One region of the Bradyrhizobium sp. Ken51 genome, then DNA from elsewhere that is predicted to be linked to it. Evidence: riboswitches for the same ligand, from Rfam matches in the RefSeq annotation. Region 1 holds a riboswitch; the other holds the start of a gene.
What was found. Region 1 has a riboswitch for S-adenosylmethionine ahead of AC0L27_RS30215 (O-succinylhomoserine sulfhydrylase). Riboswitches for the same ligand answer to the same signal wherever they lie in the genome.

Region 1 (7,518 bases):
CGCCCATATCGCCTTTCGCGCCGGGGATCATGATTCGGTGAAGGCGTTCCACAGCGAGGGCTTGAAGAGCGGCGGCCGCGACAATGGCGGCGCCGGCCCGCGCAAGGATTACAGCCCGACTTACTACGCGGCATTCTTGATCGATCCCGATGGCAACAATGTCGAGGCGGTCTGCACGTGAGTACGGCAGCCCTCACCACACACATTGTCATGCCCCGGCTTGACCGGGGCATCCAGTACGCCGCAGCTTCTCGATTTCATCACAGCGGCCACTGGAATACTGGATCGCCCGATCAAGTCGGGCGATGACAGCTGAGATGACGGCGCTATCGCTCGCTTCTCTACACAGGACTCAACCAGGATTCAACAATGGCCTCCATCCACAACGACATTCCCCTCTCCGCCCCGGCGCGCGACGTCTGGGATGCGGTGCGCGATTTCGGCGCGCTGCATCGGCGGCTGGCGCCGGGCTTCGTCACGGCCTGCACGCTCGACGGCGACGCGCGCGTCGTCACCTTCGCCAACGGATCGGTGGCGCGCGAGATGCTGGTCGATTGCGACGATGCGCGGCAGCGGCTGGTCTACGCGATCAACAACGAGCGTCTGAAGCACTACAGCGCCTCGGTGCAGGTGATCGCGGAGGGCGAGGCGAGATGCCGCCTGGTCTGGATCATCGACATGCTGCCGAACGAGCTCGCGCCCTATGTGCAGGGACAGACCAAGGACGCCGTCGCCGCGATACACCGAGCGTTCCCGGCAGCTGCTGCGTGATCTTTCTCACAGAGCCCAGCCCTCGTCCGCAATAACCATGGCGGCGTGCGCCCGGTTGGCTCCGCTCTCCCGGCGGCGCCACGCACGCGAGGAGCAGGCCATGAGAGGTGCGGACAAGGTGATCTGCCAGGCAGCCGCCGTGCTGCTGATGTTTTCGATTTCGAGCGCGCCGGCAAAGGCGCAGTTCCTCGGCGGCGGCGGTGCCGGCGGCGAGGACATGATGACGCAGATGGCACCGATGCTGGAGATGATGAAGGCCAAGATGGGCAAGCGCCGCTTCGGCATGATGATGCAGACCATGGGCCCGATGATGAGCCGCATGATGGAGAATGGCGGCGGCGGAATTGGTGGCCTCGGCGGCGGCAATCTCGGCGGCGGTTTCGGTGCACCCAATTACGGTGGCTACGCGCCGATGGGCGCAGGCGGATACATGCCGACCGGAATGGGCGGCATGGGTGGCGGCGATATCATGGGCATGCTCGGCGGCGCCGGTGGCGGCGACATGATGGCGATGATTCCGCAACTGATGCGGCTCACCAACGTCGGTGGCGGCCATCGCCGCCACCGGCACCGCTAGTCCGCAGCGGCCGACAGAGCCGGCCTGATCGCAGGTTTGGTTTGGCGCGGTCCCCAGCGTGTCAGCACCACGCTGGAGGACGAGAGCAGGCCGAGCACGACCATCGAGCTCGCCGCCAGCCAGAAGAAGTTTTGCGCGGTGGCATCATGCGTCGACAGCCACCAGCCGACCGCCGCGATGTAGATCAGCCGCGCGGTCTGCGCCAGCACCGGCCCGATCACCTTCGCAGCGCCCTGCGACGAGAAATACATCGTCGAGGCGAGGCCGATGAAGGCGTAGAACGGCGCCACCGTCGACAGATATTGATGGCTGGTCGCGCGCACGGTCGCGCTGTCGGTGAAGATGTTGACCCAGAGATCGGGGAAGATCGCAACCAGGCACGCCGGTGCACCGACGGCGACGAAGGCGCTCGCCGCCGCGATCCAGGCGATGCGCCGGGCGCGGGCGATGCGGCCGGCGCCGACCGCCATGCCGATCATCGGCACCGAGGCGATGCCGAACGAGAACGCGATCGAGGTCAGCAGGAATTCCAGCCGCGCACCGATGCCGTAGCCGGCGAGGATCGCGGTGCCGAATTTCGCAAGCATGTGGGTGAAGATCGAGATTGTCAGCACCGATTGCAGCGGCGAGAAGCAGGCAACGGCGCCCACTTTGAGGATGTCGAAAAACATCGCCCATTGGATGCGAAGTCCGCGCAGCTTCGGCGTCACGCGGGCGCGGCCGGAGAACAGGTACCAGCCCATCACGCCGATGTTCATGCAATAGGCAATCAGCGCGCCGGCGGCGACGCCGCGCATGCCGAATTGCGGCACCGGACCGAGCCCGAGGCCGAGCGTGCCGCCGAGCACGATCTGCCAGGCCGCAGAATTGAGGATCAACAGCGACGGCAGCTTCATGTTGCCGGTGCCACGCAGGACCCCGGCCATGGTGTTGAGCAGCCAAGGCAGCACGGCGCCGCCGAAAAACACCTGGGTGTACGCGATCGCATGCGTCAGCACCTCGCCGCGGCCGCCGAGCATCTCAAGCACCTTGGGTCCGAAGATCAGCATGCCCAGCATGAAGACGAGGCCGAAGCTGATGCCGATCAGCAGCGCGTGCGCGGCGAGCGTCCCAGCACGCTCGCGATCGCCGGCGCCGAGCGCCCGCGCGATGGCGGAGGCTACCGCGCCGCCCATCGCACCGCCCGACATGGTCATGGTCAGGATCACTGTCGGAAACACCAGCGCCATCGCGGCCAGCGCTTCCACACCAAGACGTCCGATATAGGAGGTCTCCGCAATCACTGTGCAGGTACCGGCGGAGAGCGCGACAACGTTGGGCCACGCCAGTCCGAGCAACGTGCGCAGGATCGGCCCGTCCGTCAGCGCGCTCCTCACGGGGCGCGGGGGCGGCGGCAGCGGACGCTCTTGTTCATCGACCGGGATTTCGGCGATGTCTGACATGTCCTCTCCGGGCGAAGCGCCATTTGCGGCGCAGCAATGCTTAGGTGTGCCAATGAATTGGTTCGCGCGCAGGGCGCAACGAGAGGCTTGTTAGCACGACGCGCAGCGATTCCTCCTGCGCCAGGTGCAGGCGTGCCCTGCGGCAGCGCATTTCGTGGAGGAATTAACCGATGCGCCAGAGCAACGGCGGACGGCCGCCCGGTGTCGGGGACAGGTGCACGCCGATGTGCCGCCCGCATCCGGCGGCAAGCCCCTCGAACAACCCCGCCAGCACCTCGGCGCAAGCTGGGTGGTGATCGGCGACGCCGTCCATCAACTTCCAGCTCTGCTGACGGATTTCAAACGTGCCTTCGGATTGTGTCGTCTCAGCCGCATCGTCCTGCGCGACCAACAGCGCGTTGAGGAACGTCGCGAATTCGCTCGCACCGCCGCGGCCCATCGACAGCGCCGCAGCGACCTCATCGAAATATTGCATCCCGATCAGCTTGCCGGTGAGGTGCAGGAGATAACCCGCATCCTCCGGACCGAACAGCTGCACCATTACGGGCGCGGCAGTGCGCACATATTCCATGGCGTAGTTGCGATAGGCTTTTTCCAGTCGCGGTCTCGGCCAGCTTGCGACCGGCAATGCCGGAGCCGCGGCGGCATCGAACAGCGGCGCTTCGAGATGCCGCGCGAACACGAGGCGCTGGTCGAGTTCGAGCGGCTGGTCATATTGATAATAGTAGCCTTCGAGCCCGTCCTGGCCGTCGACGCTCTGCTTGGTGCAGACGAACCCCAATCTGATATCGCCGAGCGCGACACCGTTGTTGGCGTGCCAACCGCGCAGCATTGCGCGTGAGACTTCGCCCGGCACTCCGCAGATCGCGGTGCCCTTCCAGATCCAGCGCGGCGGCGGATAGCGGATCCAGGCTTTGCGGTCGCTCTCATACATGTATTCGACGTGCACCCCGCCGATCCAGTTCGAGAGGTAGTGATATTGCGCGGCCGCCACAGCGGGCGGCAGATGGCTCAGCCCGAGCTTCTCCAGCCCCGGCAGGAAGCGCTCCTGCTGCTGGCGGCGAAACACGCGAAACACGAACTCCGCAGCATCTGCCGTGCCGCGCCGCGTGACCACGGTGAGGATCAGGCCGGTAAAATAGGCGTGATAGAGATCGGCAACCGCGCGCCAGCGTTTCCATTGAGCTTCCTGCGCGGGGTCTGATGCGGCGGCCATGTTCGCTCCCGATCGTTGTTTTGATCGAGTGTGTCACTGCATCCGGTGAGGGACAAGCTGAGCCGCACGCAGGGCGCCCTGCACGCCGGCTCGCCAATTCCGCATCACGAATTTTGCGAGGCTTAGTTTTGCGCAGCTTTGGCGGCACGCTCGCGCTCGACGCGCTCGGTCACGTCACGGGCCATCGCCACCGATCCCTGCACCACTCCAGCGGCGTCCCGCACCAGCGCGAAGGTCATCTCGATGTAGAGCTTGCGTCCGTCCTTGTGCAGCGCGCGGGTCAGTGTCGGCTTGCCCGCAAGCTTCATCGCGCCGCTGGCAAGCGCGGCCTCGAAGCCTTTCCAGTGCGCGGCGCGCAGATGTTCGGGAATGATCAGGTCGAGATTCTGGCCCAGCGCTTCGTCCGCGGAGAAGCCGAACAGTGCGGACGATGCGCGATTCCAGCGCATGATCGTGCCGGAGCGATCCGAATAGATCAGCGCGTCTGCAACGTCGTCGAGAATTTTTGCGTCCAGTTGGGATTGATCTGTCATTTCGCCACCTCGGACGTAGCCCGGATTTCGCTTCTCATCCTGACACAGATTCGGTGTCATCGCCCGACTCTATCGGGCGATCCAGTATTCCAGAAGCGGATGTCATCGAACCGATAGGTTGCGGCGTACTGGATGCCCCGGTCAAGCCGGGGCATGACAGCGGAGGTGAGGCTATCGCTACACCCGGAAATGCTTGCTCAGCTTCAGCCCCTGGGCCTGGTAATTCGAGCCGATACGCTGGCCGTACATGGCGTCGGGGCGAGCCAGCATCTTCTCGTAGACGAGGCGGCCGACGATCTGGCCGTGCTCGAGGATGAACGGCACCTCGCGCGAGCGCACTTCGAGCACGGCGCGCGAGCCCAGCCCGCCGGCACCGGCATAGCCGAAGCCGGGATCGAAGAATCCGGCATAATGCACGCGGAACTCGCCGACCAGCGGATCGAACGGCACCATCTCCGCGGCGTAATCGGGCGGCACCTGCACCGCCTCTTTCGACGCCAGGATATAGAACTCGCCGGGATCGAGGATCAGGCTGCCGTCGGGACGGGCCGAGATCGGCTCCCAGAACTCGTCGACGGAATAGCCGGCGCGACGATCGACGTCGATCACGCCGGTGTGGCGCTTGGCGCGATAGCCGACGAAGCCGCCGCTCTTCTCGCCGGAAAGGTCAACAGAGACGGCGACGCCGCCGGTGAGATCGGCATCGTCGATATCGACGAGACGCTCGGTCGCGTGCAACGCCTCAAGGTCGTCGATGTTGAGGATGGCGTCGCCGGTGCGGAAGCGCACCTGCGACAGGCGCGAGCCTTCGCTGACCAGCACCGGGAACGTCTTCGGGCTGATCTCGGCATAGAGCGGGCCGTGATAGCCGGCGCCGATCATGTCGAAGCGGCGGGTGCCATCGGCGATCACGCGGGTGAAGACGTCGAGCCGGCCGGTCGAGCTTTTCGGGTTGGCGGCCGCGACGATCTCCGGCGGCAGCGCGAGGCTTTCGAGCAGCGGCACGATGTAGACGCAGTTGGTCTCCAGCACTGCGCCGTCGGCGAGGCTGAACTCGTGCAGCTTCAACTCGTCGATGCGCTCGGCGACGGTGGCGCCGGGACCGGGCAGGAAGCTGGCGCGAACGCGATAGGCGATGTCGCCGAGGCGAAGGTCGAGGCTCGCCGGCTGGATCTGGCTCTCGACGAAATCGTATGCGGGCAGGATGAGACCGCCCTCCGCCATCGCCGCGATCATGCGGTCGGGCAGGATACCATTGGCGTCGGCGGCAACCGTGAACGTCAACCGGGGGTCCTCATAGGGGTCCAATTCATCCCGACACACGGGGAAATAATAGCGTTTTACGGCTATCCGATGGACGTCTTGACGGAAAGGGCATTGCGGAATATGAGCATGACTTATCCCGTGGTGATTTGAGCCGGCCGGCTTGCAGCCACGTTAAATAAGTCGCTAAACAGGCCGGGGACCTCTGTGATCCCGGCCCGTGGAGATATTCCAGGCCGGTTTTTTTGTGACCATTTCGATGGTCACGCAGAGGAGATCCTATGTCGAAGCCCCCGGCGCCCACCGCGCACTACCGTCCCGAAACCCGCCTGGTCCATTCCGGCACCCTGCGCTCGCAATATGGCGAGACCTCGGAGTCGCTGTTCCTGACCCAGGGCTACGTCTACAACAGCGCCGAGGAGTGCGAGGCGCGGTTCAAGGGCGAGGACCCCGGCTTCATCTATTCACGTTACTCCAATCCGACCATTGCGATGTTCGAGCGCCGCATGATCGAGCTCGAAGGTGCCGAAGCGGCACGTTCGGCCGCGACCGGCATGGCCGCGGTGACGACAGCGATCCTGGCGCCGCTCAAGGCCGGCGATCACGTCGTGGCCTCGCGCGCGCTGTTCGGCTCGTGTCTCTACGTCGTGCAGGATTTGCTGCCGCGCTACGGCATCGAGACCACGCTCGTCGACGGCCTCGATCTCGACCAGTGGCAGCGCGCCATGAAGCCGAACACCAAGACGTTCTTCCTGGAGAGCCCGACCAATCCGACGCTCGACGTGCTCGACATTCCCGGCATTGCCGAGATCGCACACAGCGGCGGCGCGCGGCTCGTCGTCGACAACGTGTTCGCCACCCCGATCTGGCAGAGCCCGCTCGCGCTCGGCGCCGACGTCGTGGTCTATTCGGCGACCAAGCACATTGACGGCCAGGGCCGCTGTCTCGGCGGCATCATCCTGTCCTCGGAAGCGTTCATCGCCGAGCACATCCATAATTTCATGCGCCAGACCGGCCCGTCCATCTCGCCATTCAACGCCTGGGTCCTGCTCAAGGGCCTGGAGACGCTCGCCGTGCGCGTGCGCGCGCAGACCGAGACGGCGGCGCGCATCGCGGACGTGCTGGCGAGCCATCCGAAGATTTCGCGGCTGGTGTTTCCCGGCCGCGCCGATCATCCGCAGGCTGCATTGGTGAAGAAGCAGATGCGCGGCGGCTCGACGCTGGTCGGTCTCGAGGTCAAGGGCGGCAAGCAGGCGGCGTTCCGCGTGCTCAACGAGCTCAAGCTGGCCAAGATCTCGAACAATCTCGGCGACGCCAAGAGCCTCGTCACGCATCCCGCGACCACGACGCATCAACGTTTGAAGCCAGAGGACCGTGCCGCGCTCGGCATCAGCGAGGGCTTCATCCGCTTCTCGGCGGGGCTGGAGCACGCGGATGATCTGATCGAGGATCTGACCGCCGCACTGGAGAAGGCGTGAATTATTGTCGTCCCGGCGAAGGTCGGGACCCATAACCACAGGAAGCAGTTTGGCGAAGACCCAGAGTTAAGGGGCGCGGCACGAACACCGCGCACCATTGATGGATCACGCGGTATGGGTCCCGGCCTTCGCCGGGACGACAAGTCACATCGGCCGGTACGTCCGCACGTCCCCGGGCACGTTGACGCCGAGCTTGATCTGGCCGACGGAGCGGATGATGTCGTCGCCGAGGAGCTGG
Region 2 (7,518 bases), on a different contig from region 1:
CCCGGCTTGACCATCTCGGCGACCAGCACATGGTCGGCGCGAAAATCACCGGGCCGCCCGGTCGCAACGCCGCCCAGCGGCAACGCTTCCTGTACAGACATGCCTAGCCGTCCTTGTTAAGCATTCTTGGCGGCAAGCCCGCGCGCCTTGCCTGCCGACTGCAGGAAGGCACGGGCGATGTCGAAGAACTCGGGCACGTCGAGCAGGAACGCGTCGTGACCGCGATCGGTCTCGATCTCGGCGAACGACACCCGCGCACTCGACGCATTCAGCGCGTGCACCAGCGCGCGCGATTCCGAGGTCGGGAACAGCCAGTCGCTGGTGAAGGAGACCACGCAGAAGCGGGTCTGGATTCCCGCGAACGCCTTCGCCAGCACGCCGCCATGGTCGCCGGCAATGTCGAAATAGTCCATCGCGCGGGTCAGATAGAGATAGGAGTTCGCGTCGAAGCGCTCGACGAAGGACGAGCCCTGGTAGCGCAGATAGGACTCGACCTGGAAGTCGGCGTCGAACGAGAAGGTCGGCAGCTCGCGGTCCTGCATGCGCCGTCCGAATTTTCGATGCAGCGCGGCGTCCGAGAGATAGGTAATGTGCGCCGCCATCCGGGCGACAGCGAGCCCGCGATGCGGATGGATACCGTGATCGGCATAGCCGCCATGGTGCCAATCGGGATCGGCCATCACCGCCTGGCGGCCAAGCTCGTGGAACGCGATGTTCTGTGCCGAGTGTCGTGTCGAGCAGGCGATCGCCAGCGCGGAGAACACGCGGCTCGGATACGCCGCAGTCCATTGCAGCACTTGCATGCCGCCCATCGAGCCGCCGACGACCGCGAACAGCGTGTCGATGCCGAGCCGGTCGATCAGCATCGCCTGCGCGCGCACCATGTCGGGGATGGTGATGACGGGGAAATCGAGACCCCAAACCTTGCCGGTCGCGGGATTGATCGATGCCGGACCGGTCGAGCCCATGCAGCCGCCGATCACGTTGGAGCAGATGATAAAATACTCGCGGGGATCGAGCGGTCGACCGGGGCCGACCAGGGTCTCCCACCAGCCGGGCTTGCCGGTGACAGGGTGCACATTGGCGACGTGCTGGTCGCCGGTCAGCGCATGGCAGATCAGGATCGCGTTGGAGCGATCGGCATTCAGCTCACCGTAAGTCTGGTAAGCGATCTGGAACGGGCTGAGATCGACACCGCAATCCAGCCGAAGCGGCTGCTCCGTGCCGAACTGCGCGACCTGCGAGCTCGGATGATCCACCTCGTGCGACCGCTCGTCGGCGGTGATCGCGGGACTCGGAATTGACTGGACGCCAACCATCTGACCATCGACCTCGTTTGCGATCGTCGTGGTGACCGCATTGACATCAGGCCATGAAAAACCCGGCCTGAACGATAGGTTCGGCCGGGATCGAAAGGGTCCCCGGCCTGTTTAGCGAGTTTTTTAACGTGGCTGCAAGCCGGCCGGCTCAAATGACCACGGAACGGCTAAAAACTACCGTCTTGGACGGTTTTCGTCAAGTCGCGGCCCGGATCGACCAAATTCGCCTGTCGCGCCGCGGGCGGAACGGCCCCGATTTGCCTTTGCATTTCTCTTTGCTTTCGCAGCCCCGACTGCCTAATCAGGCATTCATCGCAGCGGTGACGGCTCGCCTGATCCGTATTGGAACGCCTCTCAACAGCACCTCACAGACATGTCCCAACGTCCGCCCGCGCCACCATCGCTCCAGGAATTGCGCAAGGAGATCGACGCGATCGACGAGGGCATGCATCGCCTGCTGATGCAGCGCGGCGACATCATCGACCGCCTGATCCAGGTGAAGCAGACCCAGGAGGTCGGCTCGGCGTTTCGGCCTGCGCGTGAGGCCGCCATGATGCGCGACCTCGTCCAGCGCCATCGCGGTATCCTGCCGCTCGACACCGTCGAGAGCATCTGGCGCGTCATCATCGCGACGTTCACTTACGTCCAGGCGCCGTTCTCCGTGCATGCCGATGTTTCGGCAAGCGAGCCGGCCATGCGCGATTCCGCGCGATTCCATTTCGGCTTCACCGTGCCTTACGTCGCGCATTTCAGCGCGCAGGCGGCGGTCGAGGCCGTCGCGAAGTCCAAGGGCGATCTGGCGCTGGTCTCGGCGACCTCGAGCCGCACGCCGTGGTGGCTGTCGCTGGAAGAAGCCGGCGCGCCAAAAATCATCGCGCGGCTGCCCTTCGTCGAGCGCGCCGACCATCCGGCGGCGTTGCCCGTGTTCGCAGTCTCGCGCGTCGCCGACAGCGCGCTGGTGACGGAGGTCGAGACCTTCAGCGTGCGCGTGTCGGGGTGGAACGCCGAGGTCGCGCGCGCCCTGTCACCGCTCGCCGAGATCGTGGCCGTGCCCGATACCGCCTTCGACGGCGCCGCGCTGCTGGTCTCGGTCACCGCGACGAGCAGCCTCGACAAAATCAAGGCTGCCCTGATCGAGGCGGGGGCCTCGGTGCGCTCCACGGCCCTCGTCGGCAGCCACGCAACGCGCTATACGGTGCCCCCGACCGGGTCGAAATCGTAAGTCGCGAACCGCCTGCCATTCCGGAGTTGAAGATGTCCCGCCCTGTGCCGAATCCCGGCATTCTCGATATTGCGCCCTACACGCCCGGCAAGACTCCGGTGGCAGAGCCCGGCCGCAAGGTTTTCAAGCTCTCGGCCAACGAGACGCCGTTCGGGCCCTCGCCGAAGGCGATCGAGGCGTTCAAGCACGTTGCGGATCATCTGGAAGACTATCCGGAAGGAACCTCGCGCGTGCTGCGCGAAGCGATCGGGCGCACCTTCGGGCTCGATCCCAACCGCATCATCTGCGGCGCCGGCTCGGACGAGATCCTCAATCTGCTCGCCCACACCTATCTCAGCCACGGCGACGAGGCGATCTCGACCACGCACGGCTTCTTGGTCTACCCGATCGCAACCATGGCGGTCGGCGCGAAGAATGTCGTCGCGGCCGAGAAGAACCTCACCTGCGATGTCGACGCCATCCTCAAGGCGGTGACGCCGAAGACAAAGCTGGTCTGGCTCGCCAATCCCAACAATCCGACCGGCACCTATGTGCCGTTCGATGAGGTCAAGCGCCTGCGCGCCGGCCTGCCCTCGCACGTGCTGCTGGTGCTGGACGCAGCCTATTGCGACTACGTCTCGCGTAACGATTACGAGATGGGGATCGAGCTGGTGGCGACGACCGAGAACACGGTCGTGACCCACACCTTCTCCAAGATCCATGGTCTCGCGGCGCTGCGCATCGGCTGGATGTTCGGCCCCGAGCACATCATCGACGCGGTCAACCGCATCCGCGGTCCCTTCAACGTGTCGACGCCGGCGATGTACGCTGCCGTTGCCGCGATCGAGGACACCGCACACCAGGCCATGTCGAAGCAGTTCACCGAAACCTGGCGCAACTGGCTCGCCGAGGAGATCGGCAAGCTCGGGCTGACGGTGACGCCGAGCGTTGCCAATTTCGTGCTGATCCACTTCCCGACCGAGGGCAAGACCTCGGATGCAGCCGACGCCTTCCTCACCAAGCGCGGGCTGGTGCTGCGCGGGTTAAAGAACTACGGACTGCCGCATTCGCTGCGCATGACCATCGGCACCGAGGAGGCCAACCGCCTCGTCGTCGAGGGCCTGCGCGACTTCATGGCCGGACGATGAGCGCGACCGCGCACTTCCAGCGCGTCGCGCTGATCGGCTTCGGCCTGATCGGCGGCTCGATCGCGCGCGCTGCGAAGCTCCAGGGCTTGGCTGGCGAGATCGTCACCACCGCGCGCTCGGAGAAGACGCGCGCACGCGTGATGGAGCTCGGCATCGTCGATCAGGTCGTGGGGACAAATGCGGAAGCCGTGAAGGACGCCGATCTCGTCATCCTCTGCATTCCCGTCGGCGCCTGCGGGCCGGTGGCGCAGGAGATCGCCGCGCACCTCAAGCCTGGCGCGATCATCTCCGACGTCGGCTCGGTCAAGGGCGCCATCGTCAGGGATATGGCGCCGCATCTGCCGAATGGCATCCATTTCGTGCCGGCGCATCCCGTCGCGGGCACCGAGCATTCGGGCCCCGATTCCGGCTTCGCCGAGCTCTTCATCAACCGCTGGTGCATCCTCACCCCGCCAGAGGGCGTTGATGCAGCTGCCACCGACCGCCTGCGCGCGTTCTGGGCGGCGATGGGCGCCAAGGTCGAGATCATGACGCCGGATCATCATGATCTCGTGCTCGCGATCACCAGCCATCTGCCGCATCTGATCGCCTACACCATCGTCGGCACCGCCGACGAGCTGGCGCAGGTGACGGAATCGGAAGTCATCAAATTCTCCGCCGGCGGCTTTCGCGATTTCACGCGCATCGCCGCCTCCGATCCGACGATGTGGCGCGACGTCTTCCTCGCCAACAAGGAAGCCGTGCTGGAGATGCTCGGCACCTTTACCGAGGATCTGGCAAAGCTCACCCGCGCAATCCGCCGCGGCGACGGCGAGGCGCTGTTCGACCACTTCACCCGCACCCGCGCCATCCGCCGCGGCATCGTCGAAATCGGCCAGGACTCTGCCGCGCCCGACTTCGGCCGGCCGCATGCGGCGCTGAAGAAGCCGTAGCCACCCCTCTCACCTCCGTCATTGCGAGGAGCGCAGCGACGAAGCAATCCAGACTGTCTCCGAAGAGAAAGTCTGGATTGCTTCGCTTCGCTCGCAATGACGGAGCAATCAATACAGCGGCGGGATCTGGCCGACCTTGACCGGGCCGAGCAGCACATTGCCGTCGACGAACTTCAGCGGGAAGCTGCGGGCCTTCTTGCCTTCCAGCGTGCTCTCGGTTCCGATCGAATTGATGCCGGCGGCAACGCCGGCATTGGCGTTCTGCTTGATGACCTTGCTGAGGCCGGGAACGGCGCGGTCGAGCGCGCCGAACAGATTGTTGAGGTCCTGCGACTTCACGCCGGGCGCGACGCGATCGAGGGTTGCCTGCGGCACTCCCTCCTCCAGCATCTTCTCGATGCCGAGCGCGGGGATCACGCGCTCGAGCCCCGTCACCGTCATCTGCAACTCGCCGTCGAGACGGCCGTTAGCCGAGAGCCCGAGCGTGCCGGCCGCGACAGCAATCATCTCGCCCTGCTGGATGCGGGACTGCACGATCTCGATATGGCCGCCGGCGGCCTGGATCTCGCGGAAGCGCTGCGGCCACGGCTTTGGCGTGAGGTCGGACAGTCCGGTGATCTTCGCCCGCGTGTCGGCCTCGAACGGCTCGGCGAGCAGCGGATGTACGCCCTGGATGCTGCCCTGCGCGATCTGGAGCACGGTCTCGATCACGGGATGATCGGACGGCGATCCATCCGCAAGGCGTCCATGCAGCTCGACCTGTTTCGCGCGCGCGAGCGGCACCTGCACGCTGCCGTCAACACGATTGACGGTGGGCTCCTCGAACACGATGGAGGCGCGCTCCGGCACGGCGGGCAAGCCGACCACGCTGCTGCGACCCTTGCTCCAGTTCACGACGAAGGTGTTTTGCGTGACGCCGTCAGTGAGCGTCGCGGGTGCGGTGAATTCGGCGATGACGCGCTTGGGATCATAGACCTGGGCGAGGACCAGGATGTTGTCGAGCTTCGCCGTGAACGGCGTCTTGCTGGCGTTCTGCGACACCAGGGCGACGCTGGCGCCGGAACACTGGACCTCGAAGCGGAAGGGGAAGCCCGCGATTGAGCGCTTGGCGCAATCATAGATACGGCCGGATTTGGCCTCCTGCGCGCGCCAGGCATCGGCGGCGATTTCGGCCTGCGACGCCGCATAGAACCAGAAGCCGCTCCACGCCACCGCGAGGATCAGGAGGATGACAGGGGCGATGAAAAGGCCCCAACGGGAGCGCCGGCCTGCGGCAACGGTCATATCGGACATGCGGCGACCCTTTGACCCCTGATTTTGTCAAATGTAAGCGAGCTTGGCTTGCTCCGAAAGGCGGAGAATTCGCTTCGTTTGGGGGCGCGGTTCTGGTAGCCGTGCCCGAAATGTCGGAAATCACCCTCCCCTCCGTCACCACTGCCAAGGGCGACCTCTGGGTGTTCGGCTACGGCTCGCTGATGTGGCGGCCGGGCTTCGAATTCGAGGAGCGCGTCCCGGCGCGGCTGGTCGGCGAGCATCGCGCGCTCTGTGTCTATTCCTTCGTGCACCGTGGCACGCCGGAGAAGCCGGGTCTGGTGCTCGGCCTCGACCGCGGCGGCGCCTGCCGCGGCATCGCCTTCCGCGTCGCCGAAAAGAACCGCGCCGACGTCGTCGGCTATTTGCGCGCGCGCGAGCAGGTGACGTCGGTCTATCGCGAAGTCATGCGCTCGGTGTGGCTGGAGAACGACGCACGGCAGCGCGTCTCCGCGCTCGCCTATGTCGTCGACCGCGGCCATGTGCAATATGCGGGCCGGCTGTCGCTCGCCGACCAGCATCGCCACGTGCTCCAGGGCCACGGCCAGTCCGGCGCCAACCGCGACTACGTGACCGCGACGGTGAAGGCGATCGAGGCCGAAGGTTTTCGCGACGCGCCGCTGCATCAGCTCGCCACGATGCTGCATGGTGATGCGCATTCTCAGCACGCGCCGGCTCCAGTGGACGATCGGGAAAACCGCTAGCTCTCGGACGGCGCATAGCTCGGCGCCGAGCCGATCAGCTGCTCCTGCTCCCTGCGGCCCGCTTCGACGAGGCGGCCGGTCGCGTCTTCGATCGCCGTTTGCACACGGGAGAGAAACTCGTCCTTGGGCAAGCCTGGCGGCAGCGGATCGAGGAATTCCACCACCAGCGTGCCGGGATAGCGCATGAAGGTGCGGCGCGGCCAGAACAGGCCGGAATTGAGCGCGATCGGCAGGCACTGCGCACCGCAGGACGAATAGATCTGCGCGAAGCCGCTCTTGTAGTCCGGTGGCGCGCCCGGGGCACGGCGCGTGCCTTCGGGAAAGATCACGAGCTGCCCGCCGCTGCGCACCGCCTCACGGGCCCGCCGCGTCATGTCCAGCAGCGCCTTGACGCCGGCGTTGCGGTCGATCGCGATCATCCCGGTCTTGACCAGGAACTGACCGAACACCGGGATCTGCATGAGCTGACGCTTGAGGATGAAAATCGGACGGTCGAAAAAACCCGGCAGGACGAACGTCTCCCAGAACGACTGGTGCTTCGCCACGACGACCAATGGCCCCGTCGGAATCTTTTCGAGGCCGCGGAATTCCACCTTGATGTTGCAGACCGCCCGCATCAGAAACAGCGTCGCCTTTGCCCACCATTGCGCGACCGTGAGCATGGCGCGCGGCGGCAATGCGAAGGTCGGCAGCGCCACGATCGCGAGGCACACCAGCACGGTGTAGAACAGCACGTTGAACACGAGCGATCGCAGGAAAATCAAGAACATCGATGATCCGATCAATTGCCGATCAGTTGGCCTGTGCGGTGGCGGGCCGCTTCGGTTGAAGCCCGGGAGGCTGCTCCGACATCTCGGGCGAAAGGTCAATCCCGAAATCCTCCAGCCGCACCCTGAGCTCGGC

Region 2: it holds a riboswitch for S-adenosylmethionine, as region 1 does, so the genes downstream of both, metX (homoserine O-acetyltransferase MetX) here and AC0L27_RS30215 (O-succinylhomoserine sulfhydrylase) in region 1, are expected to answer to the same signal.

Annotation. Positions count from the first base shown of each region.
Region 1 covers NZ_JBVVPB010000023.1:80,501-88,018, forward strand. Annotated here, with positions in the region: gene AC0L27_RS30180 (VOC family protein) at 1-181, shown strand, start outside; gene AC0L27_RS30185 (SRPBCC family protein) at 370-771, shown strand; gene AC0L27_RS30190 (hypothetical protein) at 872-1,348, shown strand; gene AC0L27_RS30195 (MATE family efflux transporter) at 1,345-2,790, opposite strand; gene AC0L27_RS30200 (hypothetical protein) at 2,954-4,006, opposite strand; gene AC0L27_RS30205 (PAS domain-containing protein) at 4,129-4,539, opposite strand; gene AC0L27_RS30210 (2'-deoxycytidine 5'-triphosphate deaminase) at 4,717-5,823, opposite strand; SAM riboswitch at 5,934-6,013, shown strand; gene AC0L27_RS30215 (O-succinylhomoserine sulfhydrylase) at 6,084-7,280, shown strand; gene AC0L27_RS30220 (SGNH/GDSL hydrolase family protein) at 7,425-7,518, opposite strand, start outside.
Region 2 covers NZ_JBVVPB010000003.1:306,575-314,092, forward strand. Annotated here, with positions in the region: gene metW (methionine biosynthesis protein MetW) at 1-101, opposite strand, end outside; gene metX (homoserine O-acetyltransferase MetX) at 117-1,319, opposite strand; SAM riboswitch at 1,410-1,489, opposite strand; gene AC0L27_RS08435 (chorismate mutase) at 1,693-2,541, shown strand; gene hisC (histidinol-phosphate transaminase) at 2,574-3,668, shown strand; gene AC0L27_RS08445 (prephenate/arogenate dehydrogenase family protein) at 3,665-4,600, shown strand; gene AC0L27_RS08450 (DUF2125 domain-containing protein) at 4,709-5,893, opposite strand; gene AC0L27_RS08455 (gamma-glutamylcyclotransferase) at 6,004-6,615, shown strand; gene AC0L27_RS08460 (lysophospholipid acyltransferase family protein) at 6,612-7,385, opposite strand; gene AC0L27_RS08465 (YdcF family protein) at 7,408-7,518, opposite strand, start outside.